DNA from 3 places in the Streptomyces sp. NBC_00094 genome. Region 2 is predicted to be linked to each of the others. Evidence: riboswitches for the same ligand, from Rfam matches in the RefSeq annotation. Region 2 holds a riboswitch; each other region holds the start of a gene.
The links. Region 2 has a riboswitch for cyclic di-AMP ahead of OG580_RS04525 (C40 family peptidase). Riboswitches for the same ligand answer to the same signal wherever they lie in the genome.
Positions count from the first base shown of each region.

Region 1: it holds a riboswitch for cyclic di-AMP, as region 2 does, so the genes downstream of both, OG580_RS14075 (transglycosylase family protein) here and OG580_RS04525 (C40 family peptidase) in region 2, are expected to answer to the same signal.
Region 3: it holds a riboswitch for cyclic di-AMP, as region 2 does, so the genes downstream of both, OG580_RS30485 (LysM peptidoglycan-binding domain-containing M23 family metallopeptidase) here and OG580_RS04525 (C40 family peptidase) in region 2, are expected to answer to the same signal.

Region 1 covers NZ_JAPEMB010000001.1:3,273,014-3,276,276, forward strand. Annotated here, with positions in the region: gene eno (phosphopyruvate hydratase) at 1-810, opposite strand, end outside; gene OG580_RS14075 (transglycosylase family protein) at 1,120-1,845, opposite strand; cyclic di-AMP (ydaO/yuaA leader) riboswitch at 1,848-2,021, opposite strand; gene OG580_RS14080 (transglycosylase family protein) at 2,280-3,263, opposite strand, start outside.
Region 2 covers NZ_JAPEMB010000001.1:1,084,517-1,087,779, forward strand. Annotated here, with positions in the region: gene OG580_RS04505 (urease subunit beta) at 1-218, opposite strand, end outside; gene OG580_RS04510 (urease subunit gamma) at 232-534, opposite strand; gene OG580_RS04515 (hypothetical protein) at 586-906, opposite strand; partial or broken gene OG580_RS04520 (hypothetical protein) at 942-1,157, shown strand; cyclic di-AMP (ydaO/yuaA leader) riboswitch at 1,472-1,678, shown strand; gene OG580_RS04525 (C40 family peptidase) at 1,682-2,158, shown strand; gene OG580_RS04530 (ATP-binding protein) at 2,266-2,724, opposite strand; gene OG580_RS04535 (8-amino-7-oxononanoate synthase) at 2,896-3,263, opposite strand, start outside.
Region 3 covers NZ_JAPEMB010000001.1:6,828,906-6,832,168, reverse strand. Annotated here, with positions in the region: gene OG580_RS30495 (STM4011 family radical SAM protein) at 1-152, shown strand, start outside; gene OG580_RS30490 (SGNH/GDSL hydrolase family protein) at 139-933, opposite strand; gene OG580_RS30485 (LysM peptidoglycan-binding domain-containing M23 family metallopeptidase) at 1,128-2,150, opposite strand; cyclic di-AMP (ydaO/yuaA leader) riboswitch at 2,155-2,344, opposite strand; gene OG580_RS30480 (tyrosine-protein phosphatase) at 2,706-3,263, shown strand, end outside.

The sequences.
Region 1 (3,263 bases), 2.2 Mb from region 2:
CTCGGTCATCTCGGCGGCCGAGCGGGACTTGCCCTCGAACTCGTACGTGCCGTCCTTGTAGAACTCGGACGCGGCCACGTCGAGCGCGAGCGCGACGTCGGAGCCCGGGGTGTAGCCGGCCTCCTTGATGGCCTCGACGATGAGGTCCAGGGCGGCGCGGTTCGACTCGAGGTTCGGCGCGAAGCCGCCCTCGTCGCCGAGGCCGGTGGAGAGGCCCTTGCGCTTCAGCACGGCCTTGAGGGTGTGGTAGATCTCCGCACCCCAGCGAAGGGCCTCGGAGAAGGACTCCGCGCCGATCGGGGCGATCATGAACTCCTGGATGTCCACGTTGGAGTCGGCGTGCGACCCACCGTTGAGGATGTTCATCATCGGAACGGGCAGCAGGTGCGCGTTCGGGCCGCCGAGGTAGCGGAAGAGCGGGAGGTCCGAGGCCTCGGCCGCGGCGTGCGCGACGGCGAGGGAGACGCCGAGGATGGCGTTGGCGCCGAGGGAGCCCTTGTTCTCGGTGGCGTCCAGGTCGAACATGGCCTGGTCGATCAGGCGCTGCTCGGTGGCGTCGTAGCCGACGAGCTCCGGGCCGATCTGCTCGATGACGGCGAGGACGGCCTTCTCGACACCCTTGCCGAGGTAGCGGTTGGGGTCACCGTCGCGAAGCTCGATGGCCTCGAACGCACCGGTGGAGGCACCGGACGGAACAGCAGCACGGCCGGTGCTGCCGTCGTCGAGGCCGACCTCGACCTCGACCGTGGGGTTGCCTCGGGAGTCCAGGATTTCCCGGGCTACGACGACGTCGATGGACGGCACGAGCATCTCCTTCTGGGATGTGACGCTGGATGTGACGCAAGGTCGGTGCAGGGTCGCTTGGCCTTGCGACAAGAGCCTAACCGGCTCCGGGGGTCCGGCCGGCCGTGCGCCCGCCCCCTGGGACGAAAAAGGACCCAAGGGCATGCATCCCGGGACGAACGACCCCGGATCTACTGGACAGTAACCGTCAATTCCCCGTGAAACGCGGAAACCCCGGTCCGGCGCGCACGGGGGAGAGTGCGCCGGACCGGGGTGGTCACCGCGGGAGGGTCGTCGGGGCCGGGTGAGCCGCCGGACTCACACGGGCCGCCGGCCTCACTTGAGGTGGAGCTGCTGACCCACGTAGATGAGGTCGGCGTTGTCCACGACGTCCTCGTTCAGGTCGAAGAGCTTGACCCAGCCGCCCGTGACGCCCTGCGCCTGAGCGATCTTGCCGAGGGTGTCGCCGGCCTTGACCCGGTACTCGCCGTCACCCTTCTTGACCGTCTTGCCGGTCGGGGTGGTGAGGGTCTTCTTGGTGGCGGCCTTCGGCGCGGCGTGCTGCTGCGTGGTCTTCTTCGGGGCCTGGCGCTGCTCGCTGCGGGTGGTCGGCTGCTCGGCCGTGCGCTCCTGCCGCGGCTGCTTGACGGTCCGCTGCGGCGCGCTCTCGGTGGCTTCGCCGCTGTACGAGGTGCCGGAGAGGCCCACGCCACAGCTCGGCCAGGCACCCTTGCCCTGGCCCGCGAGGACCTTCTCGGCGATGGTGATCTGCTGGGACTTCGACGCCTGGTTGGCGTTCGGGGCGTAGGCGGTACCGCCGTACGCGGCCCAGGTGGAGCTCGAGAACTGCAGGCCGCCGTAGTAGCCGTTGCCGGTGTTGATGGACCAGTTGCCACCGGACTCGCACTGGGCGACGCGGTCCCACTCGGAGGACGTCGCGGCCGAGGCGGTGCCCGCGGTCATCAGCGGGGCGGCGACGGCGACACCGGTGACGCCGACGAGCGTGACGACCTGGGTGGCCTTGGAGGGACGACGGTGTTTGCCCTTGGCGGAAAACAGCATGGAATTCTCCTCACCGACGCCTACGAGGTGAGCTGTCGGGTTCGGGCCAATGAGTTGCCCGGCCACGTGTCCTTGCACGTGGCTTCACCCCAAGCCGATCGTCGGCCGTCTGTCTCAACGGCCGGGGTCGGCACTTACCTTGGGTCCCCCGCTCCTGCCTTCGGCGCTTACGCGACGACTGTTCCCATCAACCGACGGCAGGATTCGGCGTTTCGGTCGACGGGGCCCGCGGTGGCGAGCGGTTACGACCGTAGACACAGACCCACCGGAAGTTCAAAGAGGCGTATTGCGGAAATATCGCCCCTACTTGCCCTCCGGTGGGGGCTGTTTGCGCAGGTGGGAGGTGACGGGAGCAAAGTTCGCGGACGTGACACGCCAGTTGGGGCGAAGAGACCCATGTCTCACTTGCCCAGAACTGGACATAAGCCCCTGAACTACCCCGCCTGCTCGGCCGAACCGTTCGTCAGGTCAAGGCTCTGACCAGGGACGATGAGGTTCGGATCGGCGCCCACGGTCCCGCGGTTGGCGTCATAGAGGGCGTTCCAGCCCCCGGGGAGTTCGTTTTCCTGTGCAATCTCGGACAGGTTGTCACCGGGCCGCACCGTGTAAGCGCCCGAAGCGTCCTGACTGTCCGTTGCGCCCGCATTCGTCACCCCGTCAGGCGTGGACGCCGTGGCGGAGCTTTCCGCCGACTTGTCCGCCTCCGAAGCGTGTCGTCCGGATTCGGGCGATGTGCCCGTTGCGCCCGTTGCGCCGGTTTCATCCGGAGCCGCCTCGCCCCGGTGCTTGCCGGTTCCGGGCGTGGCCGACGAGGTGTCACCCGTCGACGTTCCGGGCGTTCCGGGCGTAAGGGACGCATCGGGCGTCGCCGGGGTGGTCGGCGACGTCGTCGAGCCCGGGTCCGACGGCGTACCGGGAGTGACCGGCACCACGGGAGCGGTCGGGCTGACCGGCGTCGCGGGGGTGACGGGCACGACGGTCGCGGCGGGGTCCTTCGACGCCTGGCCGGACCCGACGGAGCCGACGGTCCCGGGGGACGCGGCGGATCCGGTCGGCGCGGTGGTCACGGCCGACTCGGCGGCCCTGGCCGCGGCGGAGACCTCCTCGGGGGTGACCGGGACGCCCGCGGTCCGGTTCGACTCCGCGACGGGCCCGGTGGGCGCCTTCGTCGCGGTGGCCGGGCCGGGGTCCACGCCCGTGGCCTTGCCGTCGTTCCTCAGGCCGGCGATCGGCGCGCAGGTGGCCCAGTCGGTGCTGCCGGCGGCGAGCGCCCTGTCGGCGACCGCGATCTGCTGGGCGCGGCTGGCGAGGTCGGGGCTGGGCGCGTAGGCGAGGCCGCCGTTCCGCTCCCAGCTGTCCTGCGTGAACTGCAGGCCGCCGTACATCCCGTTGCCGAAGTTCGCACTCCACTGGCCACC
Region 2 (3,263 bases):
GGTTCGAAGCGGACGGCGGTTCCGGCGGCGATGTGGAGGCGGTGCCCGCGCGCGGCGGCGCGGTCGAACTCCAGGCCGGGGTTGACCTCGGCGAAGTGGTAGTGGGAGCCGACCTGCACGGGGCGGTCGGCGGCGTTGAGAACGGTCACGCGGGTGACGGGGCGCCCCTCGTTGAGGGTCACGGGGTCCTCCGCGTACAGGATCTCTCCGGGGATCATCGGCGCGCCCCGCTCAGACGATCGGGTCGTGGACGGTGACGAGCTTGGTGCCGTCCGGGAAGGTGGCCTCGACCTGGACGTCGTGGATCATCTCGGGGATGCCGTCCATGACCTCGTCACGGGTGAGCACCTTGCGCCCGGAGGCCATCAGCTCCGCGACGGTGCGGCCGTCCCTGGCGCCTTCCAGGATGTGGGAGGTGAGCAGGGCGACGGCCTCGGGGTGGTTGAGCCGCACACCCCGCGCCCGGCGCTTCTCGGCCACGTCGGCCGCGACATGAATGAGCAGGCGTTCCTGTTCGTGCGGGCTCAGTTGCACTCTTCCACCTCACAGTCGTCGACCGGGACGGCACCCGGACAGCTGCGGACCCTACCCAGCGTCAACGCCGTGTTGAGCTGCGGAGAAGCGGTACGCGGCCGGACATTGCACGTTAGGGCGGAAGTTTTTCCGGCTCGTTAACTCCGGCTTTGCGTTTCCATGATCATCCGATCGCCGGGAGCTGCCGGGCACTCGCCAGGAGGCGCCGGGGTCGCGGTGATGGGCGGCGATGCCGAAGCGGCGTTGTCGGCCCGCGGCGAAGTCGATCGGGCGCAGCGCGGAGACCGGGCCGACCGCCCGCTCACCGCCGTATACGACGCGGTCGACCAGGTCGGCGAGCCACGGCACGATGCGGACGCTCTCCTGCGACATGGAGACCACCCGCCTCGGCCAGGCCGCCTCGATCGAAGATCAGTCCATCCAGAGATACGCATACCTATGGGGCGTTGCGTGCGGCTCAGGCGCTGGTGGGACGGGTCGAGGCGCCCCGCGAGGCCCTGACGCTCATGCATATACGGGGCGAGAACGAGGTGCGCGCGGGCACATTGGCGTGCGCCTCAAGGGTGTTGGACGGGGAGCACCGGACGGACCGGTTCACCGCCCCCCGGAGTCGGGCGAGTTGACATTCACGCGTGTCGTGTCGAGGGCCGGTCGGCCGACACGCGTCGCAGAATCCCTCCCCCGTTCGGCGTAGTCGACGAGTCGACACAGGAAGCGGGCGAGTTGCGCAACAGGTGTACGCATTTGGCGGAATCGAACGTTCCATCGCTGGTACGCGGCTCGTAGGCCAAACCTCCAAAGATCACAAAGGCTTCTTGTCCACCCGAATGGATCAGTCGTGAGGAGCCTCACATATCGCCGTTTCAGCTCGGTTTTCACCCATGTCGTGGGTCAAGATCCGTGACGACGACAAGCCCCCGCCGCCGCGGCGGGGCGGTCCGGGCGGACGCCGAGTCCTGCCGCTGTCCCGGACGTCTGGTCGACAGGAGTGGATCGGCAGGAGTGGAGGACCCAATCAGTACGGGACGTTCGCGCTGTTTTCGCAGCGGGGCCGTTCCTTGGGGTGAAGCCGCAGCCGCGGCCGGGCATCTTCGCCTGCCCGAACCCGACAGGTCATCCTTCTCAGGCGGCTGACGAAGGGTTGCGCATGACCGCGCAGATGCATGTCCCGTCCCTGCTGTCCCGGGCCGGAGCCGTCTCGGCTCTCACCCTCGCCGCCGTCGGCGGCACGTTGTTCGCACCAGGTGCGGCACCGGAGGCCCAGGCGGCGACGGCCTACGCGAACAAGGCATTGAACGTCGCCGCCGCCAAGAAGGGATCGCCTTACCGGTACGGAGCCACCGGACCGACACGGTTCGACTGCTCCGGCCTGACGCTCTACGCGTACAAGAAGGCGGGCAAGTCGCTGCCCCGCACAGCGCAGCAGCAGTACAACAAGACCCGGCACATCTCCGCCTCCAGCCGGCAGAAGGGGGACCTGGTCTTCTTCCACTCGGGCGGACGTGTCTACCACGTCGGCATCTACGCCGGCAGCGGCAAGATCTGGCACTCGCCCAAGACGGGCTCGTGGGTGAAGCTCGACAGAATCTGGTCGTCGAAGGTCTACTACGGCCGCGTCCGGTGACGGACCCCGGGCGCTGACCCCTGGTGAGTGAAGGGTGCGGTGGCGCCGCCGCACCTCTCACGGCCGGGACAGGCCCCCAAGCGCATCACAGCCCTCCGCGACACGCTTCAGAGGAGCTGCACGCCGGCCGAGCCGGCCCGGACGACGGCGGCCGTCCACGGGATCGTGATCCAGACCGTCTTGCCGCCCTCCTCGGTCGGGGTGACCGAGAGACGGCCGCCGGCCTCCGCCGCCAGGACCCGGATGATGACCATGCCGCGGCCGTTGTCCTGCTGGACCGCCGCCGGGAGACGGCGGGGCCAGCGGGGATGGCTGTCGGTCACACCGATGTGCAGCCGTTCCTCCCGCTCCAGCCGGAGGTCGACCGTGAAGGTCGGCGACTGCCCGAAGGTGTGCTGGACGGCGTTGGTGGCCAGCTCCGAGACGATCAGCCGAATGGAGTCCGCGGTCTCCGCGGCTCCGTCGAGCCCCCAATCGCCCAGGACGTCCGCGACGTACCTCCGTGCCGTGGGAACCGAGGCGGGATCGCTCGGCAGAGTGACGGATGCTTCCAGATGGTCTGCCATGGCGACGCTGTCCCTTTCCCACCGGGGACGCCGCCCCGGTTTGCGCTTCGCGTCAGAGTGCCACCGATCGTGCCGCCCCGGGTGGCGTTCCACCACGATATGTGCGCATCTATCGCCCGAAGCGGTGAACTCTGCTGCCCGGAAACGCTCTTGGGCACCCTGGCCGACGGGTCAGACGGCGTCGGGCGCCGTCCGCAGGATCGTCTCCACCGCCCGCGCGACCTCGGCGTCCGTCAGGTCGGCGCGGGCCGTGAGACGCAGCCGCGAGATGCCGTCCGGGACGGACGGCGGCCTGAAGCAGCCGACCGCCAGGCCCTGTTCGCGGCAGTCGGCGGCCCAGCGCAGCGCCGCCTCCGGCGAGGGGGCGCGCACCGACACGACGGCCGCGTCCGGCCGGGCGGCCGTCAGTCCGGCCGCCGTGAGCAGCTCGTACAGGGTGGTGGCGACCGTGCGCGCCCGCCCGGCGAGCTCCGGTTCGGCGGCGATCAGCCGCAGGCTCGCGAGCGCGCCGCCCGCGGCGGCCGGTGCGAGACCGGTGT
Region 3 (3,263 bases), 5.7 Mb from region 2:
TCGGCTACGTCCATCTGGAGACGCTGCCGCTGTACGACGTGTTCGCCGGCGGGGTCCTGGAGCGGATCCCGGCCGGCGGTCCGTCGCCTCTCGGAAGACCTCTCGGAAGACCTCTCGGAAGCGCTCTCGGAGCGGCTCTCAGAGAGGCATGAGGTCGGGGCGCTTGGCCTCGACGTGGTCGCCCGAGCTCTCGCCCCGCAGCCTGCGTCCGATCCAGGGCACGAGGTACTCCTTGGCCCAGTGGATGTCGTCGCGGCGCACCTCCAGCGTGCCGCGCGGGGGGCGCGGCGGCCACGGCTGGTCCGGGTCCGCGGGCACGGGCATGCCGAGGACCTGCGCGGCGCGCAGGGCGACCCGGGTGTGGCCGTCGGGCGAGAGGTGCAGCCGGTCGTCGTCCCAGGCCTGCAGGTCCTGGACCGACTTGAGGGACCACAGGTCGAGCACCGGGCAGTCGTAGCGGTCCGCGATGGACCGGACGTGGGCGGTGTAGGTGGCGATCTTGCCGCGCAGGTGCCGGAGCACGGGGATGTCACGGGTGTCGAAGCCGGTGGTCACCATCACGGTGCCGACGGCGGAGGTCAGGTCCGCGACGGCGCGCTCGAAGCGCTCGGCCACGTCGTCGGGGTCCGTGCCGGGACGGATGATGTCGTTGCCGCCGGCACAGAAGGTCACCAGGTCGGGGGCGAGTTCCTTCGCCCGGGGGACCTGTTCCGCCACGATCTGATCGAGAAGGCGCCCGCGTACGGCCAGGTTGGCGTAGCGGAAGGCGTCGTGCTCCGGCAGCTGGTCGGCGAGCAGGACCGCGAAACGGTCCGCCCAGCCGACATACGTCCCGTCGGGCCCGGGGTCTCCGACGCCCTCGGTGAAGCTGTCACCGATCGCCGCGTACGACCCGAATGCGTTCTTGTCTGTTGATCTCGAATCGTCTGCCACGGGAGCACATCCTTCCCTTTCGGCTGTGACCTACGCGACCGTAAGGAAGGGTTGACGGAGCGTGAGATATGCCACCGATAAAGATTCCGCCAAGCCGGAATAGGTCTCGGAATGTGTCAGGAACGCCGAAGGCCCGGCAGGAAACGCCGACGGCCCGGCACAGGAGTGCCGGGCCGTCGTTCGAGCGAGGGGTCTCAGATGGAGACGCCGTGCTGGCGCAGGTACGCGAGCGGGTCCACGTCGGAGCCGTAGCTCGGCGAGGTGCGGATCTCGAAGTGGAGGTGCGGTCCGGTGGAGTTGCCGGTGGAGCCGGAGAGGCCGATCTGCTGGCCACCGCTCACGGACTGGCCGGAGGAGATGGCGAGGGAGGAGAGGTGCGCGTACTGCGAGTAGCTGCCGTCGGCGTGCTGGATGACGACCTCGTTGCCGTAGGCGCCGCTCCAGCCGGCCGAGACGACGGTGCCGGCGCCGACGGCGCGGACGGTCGTACCGGAGGAGGCGATGAAGTCGACACCGGTGTGGTAGCCGGAGGACCACATGGAGCCGGAGGCGCGGTACGGGGTGGAGATGCCGCCGCTGACCGGGGAGACCCAGCCGGAAGCGGAGGCGGAGGAGCCGGTGGAGCGCGACGAGGTCGACGCGTCCGACTGGGCGGCGGTGGAGGTCGGGGCGGAGGAGCGCTCGCTGCTGCGGGAGGCGCGGGTCTCGTCGCCGGAGCCCTGCGAGGAGCTGCTCTTGCTGCTCTTCGGGCTGCTCTTCGGCGTGCTCTTCGGGGCGGCGGCCTTGGGCGCGGCGCTCTTCGGAGTGGCGGCCGCGGTGCTCTTGGCGCCGAGGGTGAGCTTCATGCCGGGCAGGATCAGCGAGGGGTTCTCACCGACGACCTGGCGGTTGTCCTCGTACAGCTTCTGCCAGCCGCCCGAGAGGTGGTGCTCGGTGGCGATCTTCGACAGGTAGTCGCCGCTGACGACGGAGTACGTCGTCGGCGCGGCCTTCACGGCGGCGGCGGGCGCGGCCTGGAGGGCGGCGGGGGCCTTCGCCTGAGCGGCGACGGCCACGACCTGGCCCGACACGGCGGCCGGGGCGGCCGGCTCGACGGCGTGGGCGGCGGTCGCACCGAAGAGCGGAAGGGCGACGACGGCACCTCCGGTACCGGCGGCGACGATTCCACGCGTGATGGGGTTGATCTTGGGGCGGCGGTGCTTACCGTTCGCGGGCATGACGAATTCCTCTCCGGCGCCTACGAGGTGAGCTGTCGGGTTCGGACTGGAGATGCCCGGCCGCGTTCTCACGCGGCTTCACCCCAAAGCCGTCCTGCGTCGCGGGACCGGCGTACTTCCTGGGTCCCCCGCTCCTGCCACGTTCGGGATGAGTGCGGATTCCGGACGGTGGCAGGATTCGGCGGTCCGACCGGATTGACGGTGACGCTAGACGAGTGGGGTCGGAGCGAACAAGCCGTAAATATCGCCCGGCATTACCTCGGTCGAATTCCGGGCGGAAATCCGGTCACCCTCCGTCGATGACGGTCCTTCGATTTCCTTTTTCCGTACGGGATTTGCTCCGGGCCGTCAGCCACGATCCGTCACCTCTATGACCCTGCTCACGCGGCACCCCGTCATCTCACCCTCAAACAGGGCTTGTTCTACCCAACATCCCATTTCGGACAGATCGCCCATTCCCGTCCGAGGGGGTGCGCTACCCCCTCCCCACCTGGATGATTGCCCTAGGAACCGATCTCGCATCGGGCGCCCGAACGTCGACACCCAGGAGCATCCGTGACGCAGCAGCTGCCGCAGGTCCCGCCCACCGAAGCGAACGAGCCCGAGCTGGCGGAGGTCCGCAACTTCCGGGACGTGGGCGGCCTGCCGACGACGGACGGGCGCGCCGTGCGGCCCGGTCGCCTCTTCCGCAGCGGCCACCTGGCCCACGCGACCGAGGCGGACGCCGCCTTCCTCGCCTCGCTGGGCCTGCACACCGTCTTCGACTTCCGCAACGAGGCCGACGTCAGGATCGAGGGCGCGGACGTCGAACTCCCCGGCGTGCGGAACGTGAACATACCGCTCAACGACCCGGCCGACGGCAAGGAGTTCTGGAAGCTGGTGCGCGACGGCGACATCGCCCAGCTGCGGGAGATCCTGGGCGACGACAAGGCGGCGACCCGAATGTCCGACTCGTACCGGAAGATGGTGATCGAGCGGACCTCGGAGCACAGCCGGATCCTGCACGCCATGGCGGAGGAGAGCGTCCCGGCCCTGATGCACTGCGCCGCGGGCAAGGACCGGGCCGGCCTCTCCATCGCCATCACGCTGCTCGCCCTCGGGGTCGAGCGGGAG